Regions from separate parts of the Microbacterium sp. P03 genome, predicted to be linked through region 1. Evidence: predicted binding sites of a transcription regulator. Region 1 holds the regulator's gene; the other holds the start of a gene.
What was found. Region 1 encodes HspR, which represses chaperone genes until heat shock. Its sites were predicted from a motif close to AAGTTGAGTCNNNNNGACTCAACTT; they were not measured.
Positions count from the first base shown of each region.

Region 2: the regulator HspR is predicted to act here: its motif matches at 8,041-8,065, upstream of ACFXOO_RS03585 (ATP-dependent Clp protease ATP-binding subunit).

Region 1 covers NZ_JBIGIM010000004.1:337,698-347,923, forward strand. The annotation lists gene ACFXOO_RS12885 (GMC family oxidoreductase) at 13-1,560, opposite strand; gene ACFXOO_RS12890 (alpha/beta fold hydrolase) at 1,557-2,984, opposite strand; gene ACFXOO_RS12895 (SDR family oxidoreductase) at 2,918-3,820, opposite strand; gene ACFXOO_RS12900 (MmcQ/YjbR family DNA-binding protein) at 3,900-4,310, opposite strand; gene ACFXOO_RS12905 (heat shock protein transcriptional repressor HspR) at 4,355-4,822, opposite strand; gene ACFXOO_RS12910 (DnaJ C-terminal domain-containing protein) at 4,956-5,945, opposite strand; gene ACFXOO_RS12915 (nucleotide exchange factor GrpE) at 5,963-6,535, opposite strand; gene dnaK (molecular chaperone DnaK) at 6,541-8,409, opposite strand; gene ACFXOO_RS12925 (MFS transporter) at 8,598-10,064, shown strand; gene ACFXOO_RS12930 (MarR family winged helix-turn-helix transcriptional regulator) at 10,092-10,226, opposite strand, start outside.
Region 2 covers NZ_JBIGIM010000001.1:735,021-745,246, forward strand. The annotation lists gene nrdE (class 1b ribonucleoside-diphosphate reductase subunit alpha) at 1-1,281, shown strand, start outside; gene nrdF (class 1b ribonucleoside-diphosphate reductase subunit beta) at 1,313-2,290, shown strand; gene ACFXOO_RS03545 (VOC family protein) at 3,269-3,640, opposite strand; gene ACFXOO_RS03550 (MarR family winged helix-turn-helix transcriptional regulator) at 3,747-4,172, shown strand; gene ACFXOO_RS03555 (DUF3817 domain-containing protein) at 4,193-4,657, shown strand; gene ACFXOO_RS03560 (hypothetical protein) at 4,687-5,511, shown strand; gene ACFXOO_RS03565 (EI24 domain-containing protein) at 5,501-6,271, opposite strand; gene ACFXOO_RS03570 (DUF6510 family protein) at 6,314-6,577, opposite strand; gene ACFXOO_RS03575 (FAD-binding oxidoreductase) at 6,577-7,320, opposite strand; gene ACFXOO_RS03580 (molybdopterin-dependent oxidoreductase) at 7,317-7,907, opposite strand; gene ACFXOO_RS03585 (ATP-dependent Clp protease ATP-binding subunit) at 8,108-10,226, shown strand, end outside.

The DNA.
Region 1 (10,226 bases):
TCGACCGAATCCTCACGCGGGGGCGAGGAACCGCTCGGCGGTCCGCAGGGACAGCGCCATCGTCGCCAGCGCGGGATTGGCGCTCAGGGCGCTCGGGAAGATCGAGTTGTCGCAGATCCAGAGATTCGGGATGTCGAAACTCCGGCCGTATCCGTCGACGACGCCGGTCTCGGCATCCGTGCTCATGCGGCACGTTCCGAGGGTGTGCGCCGTGCGCGCGAGCACCATCGTGTTCGTCGCCCCGGCTCTCTCGAGGATGCGGGTCATCAGGGCGGTGGCGTGCCGATCGATCGCCTCCTCGTTCTCGCCGGCCGAGAACGAGATCCGCGCGCGCGGGATGCCGAACTCGTCCAGCTCGTCGCTCAACTCCAGACGGTTCCGCTCGGAGGGCAGGCACTCGGCGTTGATGCCGACACCGGCGTAGTAGCGGTATCCCTCGATCATCCGCACGAGATCCTCCCCCCAGAGCCCGCCGCCGCGGACGAATGTCGTGGCGAGCGTCAGGGGCATGACGCCAAGGCTCTGCAGAAGATAACCGCCCACGAAATCGGCGTCGGCGGGGCGCACCATGTCCTCCGAGATGAGAGACGACGGGTAGCCGCGGTAGCTGCGCACAGGATCGTCGAAGCGTCCCCACACCTGCACCGCGCCATGGGCGAGGAAGTTGCGTCCCACCTGCCCGCTGCTGTTCGCGAGGTCGTTGTTCAGCAGCAGGCGTGGCGTCTCCACTCCGCCCGCGCAGAGGAACAGGGCGGCGCAACGCTGGCGCCGGTCGACGCCGTCGCGCCGATAGACGACCGCGGTCACGTCACCGCGCCCGTCGAGTTCGACGGTGTGCACCATGCTGTCGGGGCGGATCTCGGCACCTGCCGCGACCGCCGCCGGGAGGTAGGTCGTGTCCATGCTGGTCTTCGCCGCGAATCGGCATCCTTGGTGGCACGCGCCGCAGTTGATGCAGGCGTTGCGGTGACCGGCATGCGGCTGGTCGACGCCGCGGGTGAGGACGGCCGCGGGCGCATCGGTCGCACGCAGGCCGAGTGCCTCGCAGCCGCGCGCCACAAGATCGGCCGACGCGTTGCGGGCGGCGGGCGGGTAGGCGTACCGACGGGACGGGTCCCAGGGATATTCGGCCGGCCCGGACACCCCGATCGTCGCCTCGACGCGTTCCAAGTACCGCGTCAGGTCGGCGTGTTCGATCGGCCAGTCCCGCCCCTCCCCGCTCTCGGTGGCCAGGCGCAGGTCCCTCGGATCGGGGCGGGGCGTGAAGGCACCCCAGTGCAGGGTCGACCCCCCGACGCCGCGCCCGCTGTTGTTCGGACCGAACGCGGTGGGGGTCTCGCCACCGCTCAGGCGTTCCGACATCCAGTTGATCTGCACGGCGTCGTTCTCGTCGGGCGTGAGGTCTTCGAGATCGAAGTTGGGCCCGGCCTCGAGGGCCACCACACGAAGGCCGCGTGCCGCGAGGGCGGCCAGCAGCGGCGCACCACCCGCACCGGTTCCGATCACGACGGCATCGACCACGTCGTCGTCGGCGAAACGCTGCATCGTCGTCAGGTTCATACCGAGCGCTCCTCTCCCAGCTCGGTCGGCTCCCAGGCGTCGCGGGCGCCCTGCCGGAGGTCGGAGAAGCCCCGCAACGGCAGCACCGTTCCGCCGGTGGCGAAGCCGTCGTAGCCGATGTGCGCCATCGTCGCGGGATGCGCCATCCACTGCCGCACGAGGTCGACGCGCGCGTCTTCGAACCAGGCGCTCAGCTGCTGCCCGGTCCATCCCTTCGGCGGCGTGAAGGACTCGTCCAGGATGCTGCGCACGGCCGCCCGCCGTTTGCCCATGTCCCCCTCCATGGCTGAGGCGATCGCGTCCAGTCCCGATCGGTAGGCCTCGGGATCGGGCGGCATGTCGGCGACGCGCCACCCGTCGCCCTCACCGCGATGCAGTTGCGCGTCCACGCGGGCGGCGAGGTCGATCCTCGGACCGTCCGGCTGCGGCACGACGACGTCGGCGAGCGCCCGCAGTGCGCTCATCGCCGCGGGCGTCAGCACCTGGGGCGCGTATTCGGGATCGTCGGCGATCGCGCGCCGCGCGAGCGTGGCCCGGACGCGCTGATCCGTGCGCGACGAGGCGATCAGCGCGCTCCACTGGGCGGGCACCGCGGGCGCGGATCGCTCGATCTCGTCCCACAGCGCGAGCGCGGCATCCGCGACCGCATCGGTGCGTTCGTACGGCAGCAGGTGGCCGGCACCGGGCAGGGTGACGAACCGCGCACGGGGGTAGAACCGACCGTGCAGATCGGGCTGCGCCTTCGCGCCCAGATCCTCGTCGTCGTCGCCGCCGAGCACCACCGCGGGAAGGTCGAGCACGCCGACGGCGTCCGAGACGTCTTCGCGGCTTCCCGACTCCAACCAGTGCCGCCACGCGACGGGAGACGCCCGACGCAGATCCGACTCCGCGACGGCATCATCGGCGGGGTCGAGCGGCGAGCCGATGTTCATGTCGATGAACGTGCGGGCCTCCGCCGTGCCGAGAGGGCCGTCCTGCACCCACGACAGCATCTGCGCACGCCGCTCTTCGGCCATCGGCTCGGGAGTCGGCGGCGAGGCGGCCAGGAGCACGACACCCGTCAGTCCGAAGAGGTTCGCGGTGCCGTTCAGCACCCGCGCGGCGACGACGGACGCCACTTTGCCGCCCATGCTGTGCCCCGCCAGCATCCAGCGCTGCGCTCCGTCACGGACGATGCGCGCGATCACGTGGTCGGCCAAGCCCGCGACCGACAGGTCGTCGGTGACGGGCTCGTCCCCGAAGCCGGGCAGCTCGATCCCGACCACGCGCAGGCGAGACTGCAGCCGCGCCGACAGACCGTCGAACTCGCGGGCACTCGATCCCAGCGCGTGCAGCGCGTAGAGCGTGGGCGCGGCGTTCAGGGCGTCACCATCCCACCGTTGACGTTGAGCGTTTCGCCCGAGACGTAGCTCGACTCGGCGGATGCGAGGAAGACGAACGCCGGGGCGATCTCGGCCGGCTGCCCGGCCCGCTTGTAGGTGCTCTCCTCATCGAAGTCCGCCATCTGGTCGTCGGATACCCCGCCCGACACCTGCAGCGCCGTCCAGGTGGGGCCGGGGGCCACGACGTTCACACGAATGCCGCACGGAGCCAGCTGCTGGGCGAGCCCCTTCGACAGGTTGTTGATCGCCGCCTTCGTGGCGGCGTAGTCGAGTCTGTCGGGGGCGGGTTGGTACGCCTCGAGCGAGGCGGTGTTGATGATCGTCGAGCCTGGCTGCAGGTGCGGCAGCGCGGCCTTCACGAGCCAGAACGGCGCGAACACGTTCGTGCGGAAGGTCGACTCGAACTGCTCGTCTGCGAGGTCTTCGACCCGGTCGACCGCGACCTGCTTCCCGGCGTTGTTGACAAGGATGTCCAGGCCGCCGAGGGCTGCGACGGCGTCCCGCACGATCTCGCGGCAGCGCGCGGCGTCGGTGATGTCGGCGACGATGGCGACCCCGACGCGGCCGGCCTCGCGGATCAGCTCGATGATGTGCTCGGCATCGCCCTCCTCGTCGGGCAAGTGGACGATGGCGACGTCGGCGCCTTCCCGAGCGAAGGCGATCGCGGTCGCGCCGCCGATGCCCGAGTCGCCGCCGGTGATGAGCGCTCGGCGCCCCTGCAGCCGGCCCGTGCCACGGTAGGTCTTCTCCCCGAGGTCGGGCACCGGCGTCATGCGCGACTGCACCCCCGGCTCAGGCTGATGCTGGATCGGCGGCTCGACGCGGTCATACCGTGTGAGCGGGTTGTCGAAGCTGTACTGGTCGACGGGTTCGGGCATGTCCTCACGATAGGAGGGGCCTCCGACGCGATCGGAGGGGTTGCATCGACGTCGATGACGTGCGAGGGCGGGCGGGTCGTCAGCGTGGGGGGTGGTCGGCGAGCCACGCCTTCGCCGCCCGGACGGGGGCGCGGGCGAGCCACGCGTCGGTGATGACTTCTGCGAGAACGCCCTGAGGGATCGCGGAGAGTCGGACCAGCACCGCGGGGTACCCGTCGAAGTGCGGGATGGTGAAGAAGTGCTGCGGGGAGCTGCCGATGAGCGCATCCCTCATCTCGACGCTCTCCGTGCGAGCTCCGACCACGGTGCCGCCGGGCCATGTGCGTCCGAGCTCGGCCAGCTGGCGCTCGTCGGTCGCACTGGGCCCACGCTCCCAGACGAACATCCGGTCGTGCACGCGCCAGCTCGCGCCGCCGCCGTGACCTTCGACCTTCTCGACCGTGTCGGGCATCGCGAGGGCGAGCGCGCGGACGTCGTCGAGGGTCGGCATAGGCGATATCCTCCCGCCATCCTCCCGCGTCCGCCAGCCCGGACTCACTCGGGCGGGAGAGCCGCGTCCTCGTCGGTGCCGGGCGGCAGGGGGCGTCGTGGCTGCCACAGCATCACCTCGCGCGACCGGCGAAAGCGTGTCCCGTGCCGCACGGAGACGACGGATCCGCTGATCTCGGCGGCGAACACGCGTGCGCCCGGCCGGTTCTGCCGTTCGGCGACCATCTGCGATTCGAGATCGCGCACACGGTGATGCAACTCCCGAACCCGCTCTTCGAGCTCGATGATGCGCGCGATCGCCGGCAGGCTCATGCCGTCACCCGACAGGCGACCGACCTCGCGCAACTGCTGCACATGGCGCAACGAGTAACGCCGCGAGCCCCCCTGGGTGCGCTCGGGCACGACCAGCCCCAGCCGGTCGTACTGCCGGAGCGTCTGCGGGTGCATGTTCGCAAGCTCCGCAGCCGCCGCGATCGCGAAGATCGGGGAGTTCTCGTCGAGATCGTCATCCATCGGTGCTCACCTCCCGTCCGTCCCTTCGCGTCCTGCCCTCGTGCGACACGACTCCGGAAGAGGCGCGTGCGCGCCGCCACCACCGCAGCGGGCGTCCATCGCACCGGAGTCGTGTCATGGGATCGCCGGGCGCCTAGCCGCGCGCCTTCGTCATGAGGTCGGCGCGAGGGTTCTCCTTCGGCTCCAGCTCCTGGAACTTCGCGAGCGCCTCGCGAGCGGCGTCGTCGAGGTGCGACGGCACGGCGACCTGCACTTCCGCGAGGAGATCGCCGATACCCTTCGACGTCTGCACGCCACGACCTTTGACGCGCAGCACACGCCCCGACGGGGTGCCCGGGGCGACGCGCAGCTTGACGGGGTCGCCGCCGAGCGTGGGCACCTCGATCGTGGCGCCGAGGGCCGCCTCGGTGAAGGTGACCGGCACGGTGACGCGCAGATTCAAATTGTCGCGGGTGAACACCGGATGCGGCCGCACCGCGACCTGCACGACGATGTCACCCGTCTCGCCGCCGTCCGGCGAAGGACGTCCGCGACCGCGCAGACGGATCTTCTGCCCGTCCGACACCCCCGCGGGGATCTTCACCTTGAACGGCTTGCCGTCCTCGCCCTGCAGCGTGATGGTCTCGCCCTTGGTCGCCGTGAGGAAATCGATCGTCGTGCGGGCCGTGACATCGGCCCCCCGCGTGGGTCCGCCGAAGCCGCGGTAGCCCCCGCTGGTCTGACCGAAGCCACCCGAGCCGAAGCCGCCGCCCTGGTTGAACATCGAGAAGATGTCTTCGAACTCCTGCGGATTCTGCGTGCGGGTACCGCCGCGCCCCTGACCGAAGCGGCTGAAGACGTCCTCGAACCCGCCGGCGCCCTGGCCGCTCGCCGTGAAGCGCGCGCCCGAGCCCATCGCGCGGATCTGGTCGTACTCCTGTCGCTGCTCCGTATCGGAGAGCACCGAGTACGCCTCACTGATCTCCTTGAACTTGGCCTCGGCCGCGGCATCCCCCTGATTGGAATCAGGGTGATACTTGCGCGCCAGCTTGCGATAGGCCTTCTTGAGGTCGGCCTCGGTGATCTCCTTCGGCACGCCGAGCACCGCGTAGAAGTCCTTGTCGAACCAGTCCTGACTGGCCATGGATGCTCCCTCCGGGGCTATTCGGCCGGCACCGCGACGACGACCTTCGCGGGCCGCAGTTCGACGGAACCGAGACGGTACCCGGTCTCGACGACCTCCAGCACGGTCGACTCGGTCGCGCCCGGCGTGGGCACCTGGAAGATCGCCTCGTGCTGCTGCGGATCGAAGACCTCGCCCGCAGCGCCGTAGGACGTGATGCCGAGCTTCTCGGCGGCCGCACGCATCTTGACGGCGATCGCCGCGAAGGGCGTGCCCTCCTCGAGGTCACCGTGCTTCTCCGCGCGATCGAGGTCGTCGAGCACCGGCAGCAGGGACGTCGCCGCGCGCCCCTGGGCGCGCTCGACCTCCAGCTGACGCTGCTCTTCGGTGCGTCGGCGGTAGTTGGCGTACTCGGCGGTCAGACGCTTGAGGTCCAGCAGCAGGGAGGCGTCCTTGTCGTCGGCCTCCGCAACCGCGGCCTCGTCGGACTGCTCCGCTCCGAGGATGTCGTCGACCGTCAGCTCATCCTGCGACTGAGGGTCGGAAGCCTGAGCTTCCGACCCCTCGTCGTCCGGACGAACTTCGTCGTTGTCGAAGTTCTTGTCCGTCATGATCCCTACTTCTTGCTCTCGTCGTCGTCTTCGACCACCTCGGCGTCGATGACGTCCTCCTCGGGGTTCGGCACCTCGCCGTTGCCCGGGTCGGTCGCCGCCGGGTCGGGCGTCTCGCCCGCGGCCTGCGACGATGCGTAGATCGCTTCGCCCAGCTTGCCCTGGCTCGCGTTGAGCTTGTCGAACGCGGCCTTCACCGCATCGTCGTCGTCACCGGCGAGCGCCGTCTTGAGCGCGTCGACATCTCCCTGCACCTCGGTCTTGACCTCGGCGGGCAGCTTGTCGTCGTTGTCCTTGATCAGCTTGTCGATCGAGTAGGACAGGGTCTCGGCCTGGTTGCGGGTCTCGGCGGACTCACGACGCTTCTTGTCCTCGGCGGCGTGCTCTTCGGCCTCGCGCACCATGCGCTCGATGTCGTCCTTCGGCAGCGACGAGCCGCCGGTGATCGTCATCGACTGCTCCTTGCCCGTGCCCTTGTCCTTGGCGGACACGTGCACGATGCCGTTCGCGTCGATGTCGAAGGTGACCTCGACCTGCGGAAGACCGCGGGGCGCCGGGGCGATGCCGGTCAGCTCGAAGGTGCCGAGCGGCTTGTTGTCACGCGTGAAGTCGCGCTCGCCCTGGAAGACCTGGATCGCGACCGACGGCTGATTGTCGTCGGCGGTCGTGAAGGTCTCGCTGCGCTTCGTCGGGATGGCCGTGTTGCGCTCGATGAGCTTGGTCATGATGCCGCCCTTGGTCTCGATGCCGAGGCTCAGGGGGGTGACGTCGATCAGCAGCACGTCCTTGCGCTCACCGCGGAGCACACCGGCCTGCAGTGCGGCGCCGACAGCGACGACCTCGTCCGGGTTGACGCCCTTGTTGGGCTCCTTGCCGGTCTCGCTCTTGACGAGCTCGCTCACGGCGGGCATGCGGGTGGATCCACCCACGAGCACCACGTGATCGATGTCGGCCACCTTGATGCCGGCCTCGCGGATGACATCGGCGAACGGCTTCTTCGTGCGGTCCAGCAGATCCTTGGTGAGGTCCTCGAACTTCGCCCGCGTGATGGTCTCGGAGAGCGACACGGGTCCGCTCTCGGTGAGCGACAGGTAGGGCAGGTTCACGCTGGTCGAGGCGGAGCTGGAGAGCTCCTTCTTCGCCTGCTCCGCGGCCTCCTTGAGGCGCTGGAGCGCGATCTTGTCGCCCGAGACGTCAACGCCCGACGTGGCCTTGAACTGCTTGATCAGGTAGTCCACGACGCGCTGGTCCCAGTCGTCGCCGCCGAGGCGGTTGTCGCCCGCGGTCGAGCGCACCTGAATCGTCGAGAAGTCATCGTCCTTGCCCACCTCGAGCAGCGAGACGTCGAACGTTCCGCCACCGAGGTCGAACACGAGGATGAGCTCGTCTTCCTTGCCCTTGTCGAGGCCGTACGCGAGGGCCGCGGCGGTGGGCTCGTTGATGATGCGCAGCACGTTCAGGCCTGCGACCTCCCCGGCCTCCTTCGTGGCCTGACGCTCGGCGTCGTTGAAGTAGGCGGGAACCGTGATGACGGCGTCCGAGACGGAGTCGCCGAGGTACTCCTCGGCGTCGTGCTTCAGCTTGCCGAGGATGCGCGCCGAGATCTCCTGCGGCGTGTACTTCTTGCTGTCGACGTCGAACGTCCAGTTCGTGCCCATGTGGCGCTTGACGCTCGCGATGGTGCGATCGACGTTCGTGACGGCCTGGCGCTTCGCGGTTTCACCGACGAGCACCTCGCCGTCCTTTGTGAAGGCGACGACCGAGGGGGTCGTGCGGAAACCTTCGGCGTTCGCGATGACCTTCGGCTCGCCACCCTCGAGCACCGAGACGACGGAGTTGGTCGTACCGAGGTCGATTCCAACAGCACGGGGCATGTGATTCTCCTTTTACGAAGGGGACGAGAGCGGATGCTGCCGTCCGGGGTCTGGCGGGAAGTCTGGGTCGCCGCTCGAGGTTGAGCCGCGATGACTCAAGGCTAGCGGGACGCGATCGACGTGTCAAATGAACTTGATATGAATTGGCTCAACTTTGCGCGTTCACCGAAGGGCCTTAGCGTGTCGACATGGAACCCGATCCGCAGCCGCAGAAGCCGATCTTCAAGCCTTCTGTCAATGCGCCACCGCCGACGGTCAACACCGGCGCGATCGGTCCGATCGGCAGAGCGGCCGAGAATCCCGATCCGGGAGTCGCAGCTCCGCGCGCACAGGTGGTCTCGTGGGCGCTGTGGGACTGGGGGTCGGCGGCTTTCAACGCCGTGGTGACGACGTTCGTCTTCAGCACATATCTCGCGAGCTCCCTGTTCGTCGACCCGCAGATCGTGGCGGCGGCGGGAGACGACGCGAAGGATCCGGCGCTCGTGCAGGCCCTCGCCGGCAACGCGAGCCTGGTCGGCGTCGCTCTCATGATCGCCGGCATCCTGATCGCCGTCCTCGCGCCGGTGCTCGGACAGCGCACGGACGGCACGGGCCGCCGCAAGCTCTGGCTGGGCATCAACACCGCCGTCGTGGTCGTCGCGATGATCGCGATGTTCTTCGTCGAAGGCGCGCCCGGCTACCTCGTGCTCGGGGCGACTCTGCTGGCCGTCGGCAACGTGTTCTTCGAGTTCGCGGGCGTCAACTACAACGCGATGCTCGTCCAGGTGTCCACGCGCAAGAACATCGGGCGCGTCTCGGGCTTCGGATGGGGCATGGGATACGTCGGCGGCATCGTGCTGCTCATCCTGCTGCTCGCGCTGTTCATTCAGGGTTTCGGGGCCGAGGGCCGGGCCGGCCTTCTCGGCATCAGCACCGAGGGCGGCCTGCACATCCGGCTCGCCGTCGTGGCCTCCGCGATCTGGTTCGCGATCTTCGCGATACCCGTCCTCCTGCGGGTACCCGAGATCCCGCCGCGCGAGCGCCAGGTGCACGTCGGCTTCTTCCGTTCCTACGGTGTGCTGTGGGGCACGCTGACGAAGCTGTGGCACGGCAACCGGCAGGTGCTCATGTTCCTTCTCGCGAGCGCCGTCTTCCGAGACGGCCTCGCCGGAGTCTTCACCTTCGGCGCGATCATCGCCGCGCAGGTGTTCGGCTTCAGCTCGAGCGAAGTCCTCTATTTCGCCGTCGCCGCCAACGTCGTCGCCGGTGTGTTCACGATCCTCGCGGGACGGCTCGATGACCGTCTCGGAGCCAAGAACGTCATCCTCGCCTCGCTGATCGGCCTGGTCGTCGCGGGCACGGCCGTCCTTTTCATCGGCACCGCGGCGATCGGTTTCTGGATCGCCGGCCTGGTGCTCTGCGCCTTCGTGGGCCCCATCCAGGCGGCGAGTCGCTCCTTCCTGGCCCGCATCACCCCTGCCGGCCGCGAGGGCGAGATCTTCGGCCTGTACGCCACGACCGGTCGCGCGGTGTCGTTCCTCGCACCCGGACTGTTCGCGCTCTTCGTCGGGCTCTCCGGCGATACCCGCCTCGGCATCCTCGGTATCGTCATCGTCCTGCTGGCGGGACTTCTGCTGATGCTGCCGGTCAAGGCGAAGCAGGCCGTGATCGACTGACGCCGCCCCGCGGTCAGCGCTCAGCGCTCAGCGCGGCCAGGCCGCGGCGAATTTCGCGAGCAGGCGCGCGAGGTCGGCCCGCTCTTCGTCGCTGAAGCCGGCCAGCGCGCGATCCACGGCCTCACGCCGATCGCCGCGGAAGCTGCGCACGATCGCCGAGCC
Region 2 (10,226 bases), on a different contig from region 1:
TCGCTCGGTGTCGTCATCCCCGACATCACGTTCGAGCTCGCCAAGAACGACGAAGACATGTACCTCTTCTCGCCGTACGACGTCGAGCGCGTCTACGGTGTGCCGTTCGGCGACATCTCCGTCACCGACAAGTACCGCGAGATGGTCGACGACGCGCGCATCAAGAAGACGAAGATCAACGCGCGCGAGTTCTTCCAGACCCTCGCCGAGATCCAGTTCGAGTCGGGCTATCCGTACATCATGTTCGAGGACACGGTGAACAAGGCCAACCCGATCAAGGGTCGGATCAACATGTCCAACCTGTGCTCGGAGATCCTCCAGGTCAACACGCCCACGACGTACAACGAAGACCTCTCCTACGCCGAGATCGGCAAGGACATCTCGTGCAACCTCGGGTCGATGAACATTGCCCTGGCGATGGACGGCGGAAACCTCGGTGCCACGGTTGAAACCGCCATCCGCGCGCTCTCCGCGGTCAGCGAGCAGTCGCACATCTCGTCTGTGCGCTCCATCGAGGACGGCAACGACCGCTCCCACGCGATCGGCCTGGGGCAGATGAACCTGCACGGCTACCTCGCCCGTGAGCACGTGCACTACGGGTCGGAGGAGGGGCTGGACTTCACCAACATCTACTTCTACACGGTGCTGTTCCACGCCCTGCGCGCCTCGAACAACCTCGCGATCGAGCGTGGTGTCGCCTTCGACGGCTTCGCCGACTCCACCTACGCCTCGGGAGAGTTCTTCGACAAGTACACGGATGCCGCATGGCAGCCCGAGACCGAGAAGGTCAAGGAGCTCTTCGCCGGCATCCCGATCCCGACGCAGGAGGACTGGGCGGCTCTGAAGGCCAGCATCCAGCAGCACGGCATCTACAACCAGAACCTGCAGGCGGTGCCGCCGACCGGCTCGATCTCGTACATCAACAACTCGACGAGCTCGATCCACCCGATCGCGTCGAAGATCGAGATCCGCAAGGAAGGCAAGCTCGGCCGCGTCTACTACCCGGCGCCGTTCATGACGAACGAGAACCTGGAGTACTACCAGGACGCCTACGAGATCGGCTACGAGAAGGTCATCGACACGTATGCGGTGGCCACGCAGCACGTCGACCAGGGCCTGTCGCTGACGCTGTTCTTCAAAGACACCGCGTCGACGCGCGACATCAACAAGGCGCAGATCTACGCATGGCGCAAGGGCATCAAGACGATCTACTACATCCGCCTCCGGCAGATGGCGCTCGAAGGCACCGACATGACCGAGTGCGTTTCGTGCATGCTGTGACGCTCAATTCATTCGATCACCGAGGACGTTCATGACCCCCGAAAAGCTCAAGCTGCTCACGCAGGTGCAGGCCATCAACTGGAACCGCATCCAGGACGATAAAGACGTCGAGGTGTGGAACCGTCTGGTCAACAACTTCTGGTTGCCGGAGAAGATCCCGCTGTCCAACGACATCCAGTCGTGGAACACGCTGACGCCCGACGAGCAGCTGCTCACGATGCGCGTCTTCACCGGGCTCACGCTGCTCGACACCGTGCAGGCGACGGTCGGCGCGGTCTCGCTCATCCCCGACGCGATCACGCCGCACGAAGAGGCGGTGTACACGAACATCGCCTTCATGGAGTCGGTACACGCGAAGAGCTATTCGTCGATCTTCTCGACGCTGTGCTCGACGAAGGAGATCGACGAGGCGTTCCGGTGGTCGGTCGAGAACCCGAACCTTCAGAAGAAGGCTCAGATCGTCATGGAGTACTACCAGGGTGACAGCCCGCTCAAGCGCAAGGTCGCGTCGACCCTGCTCGAGAGCTTCCTGTTCTACTCGGGCTTCTACCTGCCGATGCACTGGTCGTCGCGTGCGAAGCTCACCAACACGGCCGACCTCATCCGGCTGATCATCCGAGACGAAGCCGTGCACGGCTACTACATCGGCTACAAGTTCCAGAAGGGTCTCGAGAAGGTCACGCAGACCGAACGCGACGATCTGAAGGATTACACGTTCTCTTTGCTGTACGAGCTCTACGACAACGAGATCCAGTACACGCAGGACCTCTACGACGGCGTCGGCCTGACGGAGGACGTCAAGAAGTTCTTGCACTACAACGCCAACAAGGCGCTGATGAACCTCGGGTACGAGGCGATGTTCCCGTCGTCGGTCACGAATGTGAACCCGGCGATCCTCTCCGCTCTGTCGCCGAACGCCGACGAGAACCACGACTTCTTCAGCGGGTCGGGCTCGTCGTATGTGATCGGCAAGGCCGAGGCCACCGAGGACGCGGACTGGGACTTCTGACACCCTGAGCCGCCGCGGCGTGCTCACGACGAGAAGAACGGCCGGCGCCGGTCACCGAACGGTGATCAGCGGCGGCCGTTCTTCTCGGAAGTAATCGGCCGGGCGCGGCGTTTGTCAACCACCCCCACGGATGTGGTCGCTACCGCGCAGATTACGTAGCCTTGAAACAAGCAAGTACGCCTGGGGCTGCGCTTGCGTGGTTGATGCACTCGCCTGGGGCGATGTGCACGCGTGCCCCCTCGGATGCCGGTCGCTCGATCGTGTGTCCGAGGGGGCAGCGCTCTTCCTCCGCCGCGGCGCCTCGGGTGCCGCCGTCGTCGAGGTTCGGCTGCCGACGTCGTCAAGAAGAGGCGGCCGCCGAGTTCGCCGCGTCGCGCATCAGACCGCAACGACGAACGGCGCCTCCGGAGCAGAAATGCTCGGAAGACGCCGTTCGTGCTGTGCACTGTGAAGACCGACCCGACTCAGATGTCGGGACGACGACTTTTGCTGTGTCTGTGCCGCAGACGCGCGCGTCGGTTGGACAACGCGCATCGCCCAACTTAAGATCAACGTGGGTGCTCTGCTTCTCGATCTGATCGATCGGTCTCCCCCAGTGACCGAGCCAATCGACCCATCCCCAGTGGGTCTCGGTGTTGCAGTGTTCCTCGGTCCCCTTCACGCCTGGCCCGCACGGCATTGTGGCGTGGAGGGGATCGCTTCACGCAAGTCTCTCGATTTCCCCAGAAATCGGATGCCCCGTGATGCGCCCACTCGGAGAGCTCCCCAGCTTTTCCCCAGTTCCCCAGTACCCCGGGTGGACTGAGAAAACGATAACACCCTGTCGGCCGTTTGGGGGACAAGAAAGGGTGATTTCGGGTGTACTGAGCCAATCCTGAGGATAAGGTTTTTACCCCCCGCAGACGCCGGGAATCGGTGACTTTCTTACCCGCGCCGGCCTCCGCTGCCGATGACGGCGGTCGCCTTCTCCGTTGCCTGTCAGGTGCGCGGTGGAAGCTGCTGCAGGGTCCAGGTGTTTCCGTCGGGATCGTCGAAGGTCACGAACCGGCCCCATCCTTGATCGTCGACACCACTCGCCACCACGCCCGCCGCCCGCAGCTGCGCGAGGGCTCCGTCGGCATCGGGCACGACCACCTGGATCGTGTTCTGGCGACCGGGTTCGAGGTCTATCCCCAAGCCGACGCCGAAGGCGATCGAGCACGCCGAACCCGGGGGAGTCAGCTGCACGAACCGCAGGTCGTCGCCGACGGTCTGGTCGTGGTCGACGTGGAAGCCGATCTTCACGTAGAAGTCCTTCGCCCGGTCGACGTCCGTCACCGGCACGAATATCAACTCGATCTTCCAGTCCATGGCGTGCTGCTCCTCTGCGGATCGTCCGATGGTTCCTGCCTGCACTCTACGAGGCGCCTCCGACGTAGCATGGGGGATCGGATCGCGGGTACGCAGGGAGTAATCGATGGCGACGGCACGACCTCCTTTCAGTCCCGTGATCGCGCTCCTGACGGTGTCGGCCGTGTGGGACGCGCAGCTCAACGCCCACCTCCGCGAGGTCGGACTCACCACCCGCAAATACGGCCTGCTCGCCCACATCGAGGCGACGCCGGGGATCTCGTTCAGCGAGCTCGCTCGCCGCTCTCAGATCACGGTCCAGACCGCGCACACGGCGGTGAAGTCGCTCGCCGAGAACGAATTCGTGACGGATGCCACGGCCCATGCGGGCGCGGCATCCGATCTTCGTGTCACGGCACTCGGCGAACGCGCCCTGCGGAGCGCCGACCGCCTGCTGGCAGACCTGGACGGGGCCTTCGCCACCGGTGCGCCGACGCTGACGAGCGCGCTCGAAGGCCTGCACGAAGAACCTCCGCAGCCGACATCGATCTAACCTTCAGATATACTGAAGGCATGTTCCGGACGCCCCTCGCCCTCTTCCGCACCGCCGCCGTCGCCGAGGCGGTCTCGTGGACCCTCCTCATCACGGGGTTGATCCTGCGCGCCACGATCGACCTGCCCATCGCCGTCACGATCGGCGGCGGCATCCACGGGTTCGTGTTCCTCGCGTACGGAGCGACGGCCGTGCTCGTGGCGAAGAACCAGCGTTGGGGCGCGTGGCCGACGATCGTCGCGATCGCGAGCGCGGTGATCCCGTACGCCACCATTCCGACCGAATTATGGCTGCACCGCACCCGGCGGCTGAGCGGTGCCTGGCGTCGGGAGCAGACCGCGGATCCACGGGATGCCGCATGGCACGATCGCGCGATGCGCGCTCTTCTGCGCAGGCCCTGGTCGCTGGCCGTCATCCTGGTCGTCGCGATCATCGCCATCTTCGTCATCCTTCTTGTGGCGGGCCCGCCGGGCGGTCGCGACTGACCGTCGTGCCGGGCGGGCATGATGGGGGCGTGGCCACATCTTCCACCGCGACGCAGCGGACCTATCGCTACCTGCGCCTGTCGATCGTCGGAGCCGTGCTCGCGCTTTTCGTCTCCCTCATCGTCGTGGCCTCGCAGGTCGGGGCCTTGCCGCCGTCGATCAGCGCGATGCTCTACACGCCCGGGAGAACGGTCTTCGTCGGGGTTCTCTTCGCGGTCGCCGTCGCGTTCCTCGCGCTGTCCGGACACAGCGTCGCGCAGGCGCTGATCGACATCGCCGCCGTCTTCGCCGTGCTCATCGTCATCATCCCGACACCGGTCGCCTCGGGTGAGGTCCCGGACGTCGAGGTCGTCTGCCCGGAAGGGGCGATCCGGTGCGTCCCCGAGAGCGAGTGGGCGAACATCGCCAACGGCATGCTGACCTTCGCCGGCTTCGGGCTGATCGCGGTCGCCGGCGTGCTCGCCCTGGCGGCTCTCCAGCAGACCCTCAGCGCAGGGGTGTGGGTCACCGCCGCCGCCGCATCCCTCGTGATCCTCGGTGCGACAGGATGGTGGGCGCTCGCGCGGACGTCGTTCCTCGACGTCGGCCACTTCGTCGTCACGACGTGCTTCTTCGCTCTGATCGCCGTCGTCTCCGGGCTGGCCGCACGAGGCGCCGGCCGCGGCTACCGGTTCGGTTATGCAGCGATCGCGATCGGCATCGCGATCGACCTGACGGTGCTGCTGATCGCCGCCGTGACCCGCGCACCGGTCGTCCTCGCGGGGGAAGTCACCGGTCTGCTGCTCTTCGCCGCGTTCTGGATCCTGCAGACCGCGGAGAACTGGACGGACAGCGATCCCGCGATCACTCGGTGAGCGAGGCCGCCGTCGAGCCGACATCGCCTGCGACCAGCTCGCGTGCCAACAGGGTCGATCCGGCGACCGCCGCAGGCATGGTCACCACGGCTCCGAGTGGCACCAGGAAACAGAGCTGGGTGGCCACGCCGAAGCCGAGCGTCGCGCCCCGGTGACGGCGCAGGAGGCGCTTGCGGGCGGCGGGGGAGAGGCCGCGGGCCATCAGCGCGCGCGAAGCGAGCTCGTCGGCGAGCAGCCATCCTGTCAGGCTGACACCCAGCACCGCGCCGATCACGGACCCCACGATCGGTACGAGACCCGCGAGGCCGGCGACGATCGCGACGCCGAGGCCGCGCACGAAGAAGGCGAGGGCATCCACGGTCGATCGGAGGAACCCGTAATCGGCTTCGGGAACCTCGCCACCCTCTCGGCGTTCCACGGCGCGCCAAATGCGGTCGTAGAAGGGCTCCCCGACGATGAGCGTGAGCGTCGTGAATGTGACCGCCGCGAGCACGAGGGCCGATCCGAGAACAGCGGTACCCACCGCCGCGCGGATGAGGGTCGCCCAGATGCCCGGCCAGCCGTCGGCGAACGGCGTCAGCGCGTCCGCCAGGTCGGGGAGCACGAGGGCGAGGCCGACGAGCGCAGCGCTCAGTACCAGACCGACGATCGCGGCGGGGACGAGACCGAGTGCCATCACACCGGGGCGCTTGCGCCACCATCCGAAGCCCGCGATGAGCAACCGCACACCGTGGAAGAACGACCCGAAGAACCCCTGCACCTCACCAGCGTACGAGCACGACCTCGCCGAGCACGACCTCGCTCAGTGCGACGCCGGAATCTCGACGGCGGCGACACCCGGCATCCCGAACCATCGCCGTCCATCCTGCGATTCGACGACCGTCACCAGCACGGCATCGCACGTCGCGCACCGAGCCACGACGCCCATCGGCGAGACGTAGACAAGACATGTTGCGACCACGGCTGTGGTGCCGCAGTGGGCGCACCGCGCGGAGCGGTCGGTGAGGTCGGCTCCGAGCGCGTCGACGAGGGTCCCGGCGAGGGCATTGCCGTCGAGGTGGGTCATCACGTTCCTCCGAACCGCTCTGTGCGTACCCGACCCGGGTGGTGCCCCGCCGCGACGAGCCACTCGGCCACCGTCTCGACGAACGACGTGGGACCGCAGACGTAGACGAGCGGGTCGGATGCCGCGTCCCACGTGAGAGCCGTGAGCTGCTCACGGGTGACGCGGCCGGGGGCGGAGTGATACTCCTGCGGTGCGCGCCGGGTGTAGATGAAGTCGAGCTGGAGCGGATGCGCGGTGGTCGTGAACGACTGCAGTTCGCTCCGGAAGAAGACGTCTGCCGGCGTGCGGACCGAGTACAGCATTCGCAGGCGCGTCTGATCGCCTGAGGCGGCGTGAGCGGAGGCGATCGCGTACAGCGGGACGACCCCCGATCCTCCGGCGATGAGCTGCACGGGCGGCGCCGCCGGGGCGGCGGGGGGCGTCCAGATGAAGAAGGCGCCGAGCGGGCCGTGCACCTCGACGGGGTCGCCGACCTGCAGGTCGTGCACGAGGAAGGGCGACACCTCGCCGGTCGGCACTTCGTCGACGGCCAGGGTGATCCGCGTCCCCTCACCGGACGACGCCAGCGAGTACGAGCGCGTCGCCTGGTAGCCGTCCGGGGCGGTCAGGTGGACGTCGACGTGAGCGCCCGCGTCGTTCCCCGGCCACGTGGGGACGTCGAAGACGAGCCGTCGTGCGTGCGAGGTCTCCGCGGTTGCCGCGACCAGCGTCGCGACGTGCCACGCGGCAGGGCGGCGGATCACCAATAGCGCTCCTCGCGCCAGGGGTCGCCGTGCAGGTGGTAGCCGTTCTGCTCCCAGAAGCCGGGATCGTCGGTCGGCATCGTGACGAGCCCCTTGACCCACTTCGCGCTCTTCCAGAAGTACAGATGCGGCACGAGCAGGCGCGCGGGGCCGCCGTGCTCGGGGTCGAGCGGTTCGCCGTCCGCCTCGAACGCGATCCACGACTTCCCGTCCAGGAGGTCTTCGAGGGGCACGTTCGTCGTGTAGCCGCCGTAGGAGTGCGCCATGACGAACTCGTGGGCGGTCTCGACCTCCGCGAAGATGGCGTCCAGGGGCACTCCGCGCCATGGCATCTGCAGCTTCGTCCAGTGCGTCACGCAGTGGATGTCGGTGGTGATGTCCTCCAGGCCGAGAGCGCGCAGCTCGTCCCACGACCACGTGTTCGTGCCGTTCTCGGTCTGGACGGAGAAGGACCAGTCGGCGGGGGTGACGCGCGGCGTGGGCCCCGCGGAGAGCACCGGCCAGTCCTCGGTCAGCGTCTGTCCGGGAGGAAGGCGGGGGTCGCGATCGCGTGAGCGGCCGGAGAAGCCTCGGGTGATGAACGACATGGTGTCTCCTCGCGTGCGATGGTCACTCGTGTGGTTTCAGAGTAGCCACATCCGTCGTCCGCGAAGAGGGGGTTTCCGGGTCTTCTCGACGCATGTCGTGCCCCCCGGGAATACCGCAGACCGCATTCCGTTGAACTTGATACGTCTTAGCTCAAGTTCCGATTTTCGGCGGTGCTTGATTCATATCCACAGGAGAAAACATGCCTGACGACTTCACTTCCTCCGGCGCCGACGGTGACGCGACGCCCTTCGACGATTTCCTCGCCCGCTACCTCGACGGCGAGCGCGCCCGCGCCGCACGTTCCATCGACCTCAGCCGCTTCCTCAGTGCCCGCACGCAGGGCATCCTCCAGACCGCCGGGCAGTTCGCCTTGGAGCGCGGTCAGCACGAGCTCGACGCCCTGCACGTCCTGCGCGTGATCGTGAACGAGGACCCGGCCAATCTGGCGGTGCGACGCCTCGGCGTCGATCCTCAGGCGATCGCCCGTGCCGCCGAGCAGCGGCTTCCGGCCGCGTCGGGCGCGGCATCCGTCGACGGCGCCGTCATCGCGCCGTCCGTGCAGCGTGCGCTGTTCCACGCGTACCAGGTGGCCCGCGCCTCGGGCTCGACGTATGTCGACCCGGAGCACCTCTTCTTCGCGCTGGTCATCGGCCAGGATGCTCCCGCCGGTCAGGTGCTCGCGCAGGCCGGTGTGACCGCCGAAGCCCTCACGCAGGGAATGCGTGAGACCGTCTCGCCCGAGGGCATGCCCTCGGCGCCCCCGTCGAACGACACCGAGCCCTCGGAGACGCCGATGCTCGACACGTACGGCACCGACCTCACCGCCCAGGCGCGCGAAGGCGCTCTCGATCCGGTGATCGGTCGGAGCGATGAGATCGAGCAGACCATCGAGATCCTGAGTCGGCGTACGAAGAACAACCCTGTTCTCATCGGCGAGGCCGGCGTCGGCAAGACCGCCATCGTGGAGGGACTCGCCCGCGCGATCGTGGCAGGAGCCGTGCCGGAGCAGCTGCGCGACAAGCGGGTCATCAGCCTGGACCTTCCGGCCATGCTCGCCGGAACGCGCTACCGCGGCGATTTCGAGGAGCGTCTCACGCAGACGATGGATGAGATCGCAGCCCGCAAGGGCGAGGTGATCGTGTTCCTCGACGAGGTGCACACCGTCGTGGGTGCCGGCGGGGCCGGCGACGGCGGCATGGACGCCGGCAACATCCTCAAGCCTCGCCTGGCGCGCGGTGACCTCCACCTCGTCGGCGCCACGACACTCGCCGAGTACCGCCGCATCGAGAAGGACCCCGCGCTGGAGCGCCGGTTCCAGCCGGTGCGCGTCGGAGAGCCTTCCGTGAGCGATGCGGTGCTGATCCTTCAGGGTCTGCGCGGCGCGTACGAGGAGCACCACCGCGTGACGTACACGGATGACGCTCTGCGCGCCGCCGTCGAGCTGTCCGACCGCTACGTGAGTGACCGCGTGCTGCCCGACAAGGCGATCGACCTGATCGACCAGGCCGGCGCGCGGCTGCGGCTGCGGTTGGGCGTGCCCGTGGACATCTCGGGAATGATCGAGAAGCTCGCGGTGCTCGAGGCCGACAAGAACGCCGCGGTCTCGGCGGAGCACTACGAAGAGGCTTCGCGCATCCGCGACGACATCACGCAGCTGCAGGCTTCGATCGAGTCTGCGACGGCCAACGGCGCAGGTCATGACGGAGCGACCGTGGTCGACGAGACGCAGATCGCCGCCGTCATCAGCCGAGCCACCGGCATTCCGGTCTCGCGTCTGACCGAGACCGAGCGCGAGCGGCTCGCCCTCCTCGAGGAGGAGCTGCACGGACGGGTGATCGGGCAGGATGCCGCGGTCACCGCGGTCGCGAAGGCCGTGCGTCGCAACCGCACGGGCATGGGCGACGCGCGTCGACCGGTCGGGTCGTTCCTGTTCCTGGGTCCCACGGGCGTGGGCAAGACCGAGCTGGCCAAGTCGCTTTCGCACGCTCTGTTCGACAGCGCGGACGCCGTGATCCGGTTCGACATGAGCGAGTTCGGCGAGCGGCACACGGTCGCGCGCCTCGTCGGTGCCCCTCCGGGATACGTCGGCTACGACGAGGCGGGGCAGCTCACCGAGAAGGTGCGCCGGAACCCGTACGCCGTGATCTTGTTCGACGAGATCGAGAAGGCTCACCCCGACGTGTTCAACCTTCTGCTGCAGGTGCTCGACGACGGCCGTCTCACCGACGGTCAAGGACGTACGGTCGACTTCCGGAACACCGTCATCGTCATGACCTCGAACATCGGCAGCGAGTTCCTGGCGTCGCGTTCCGGAGCGA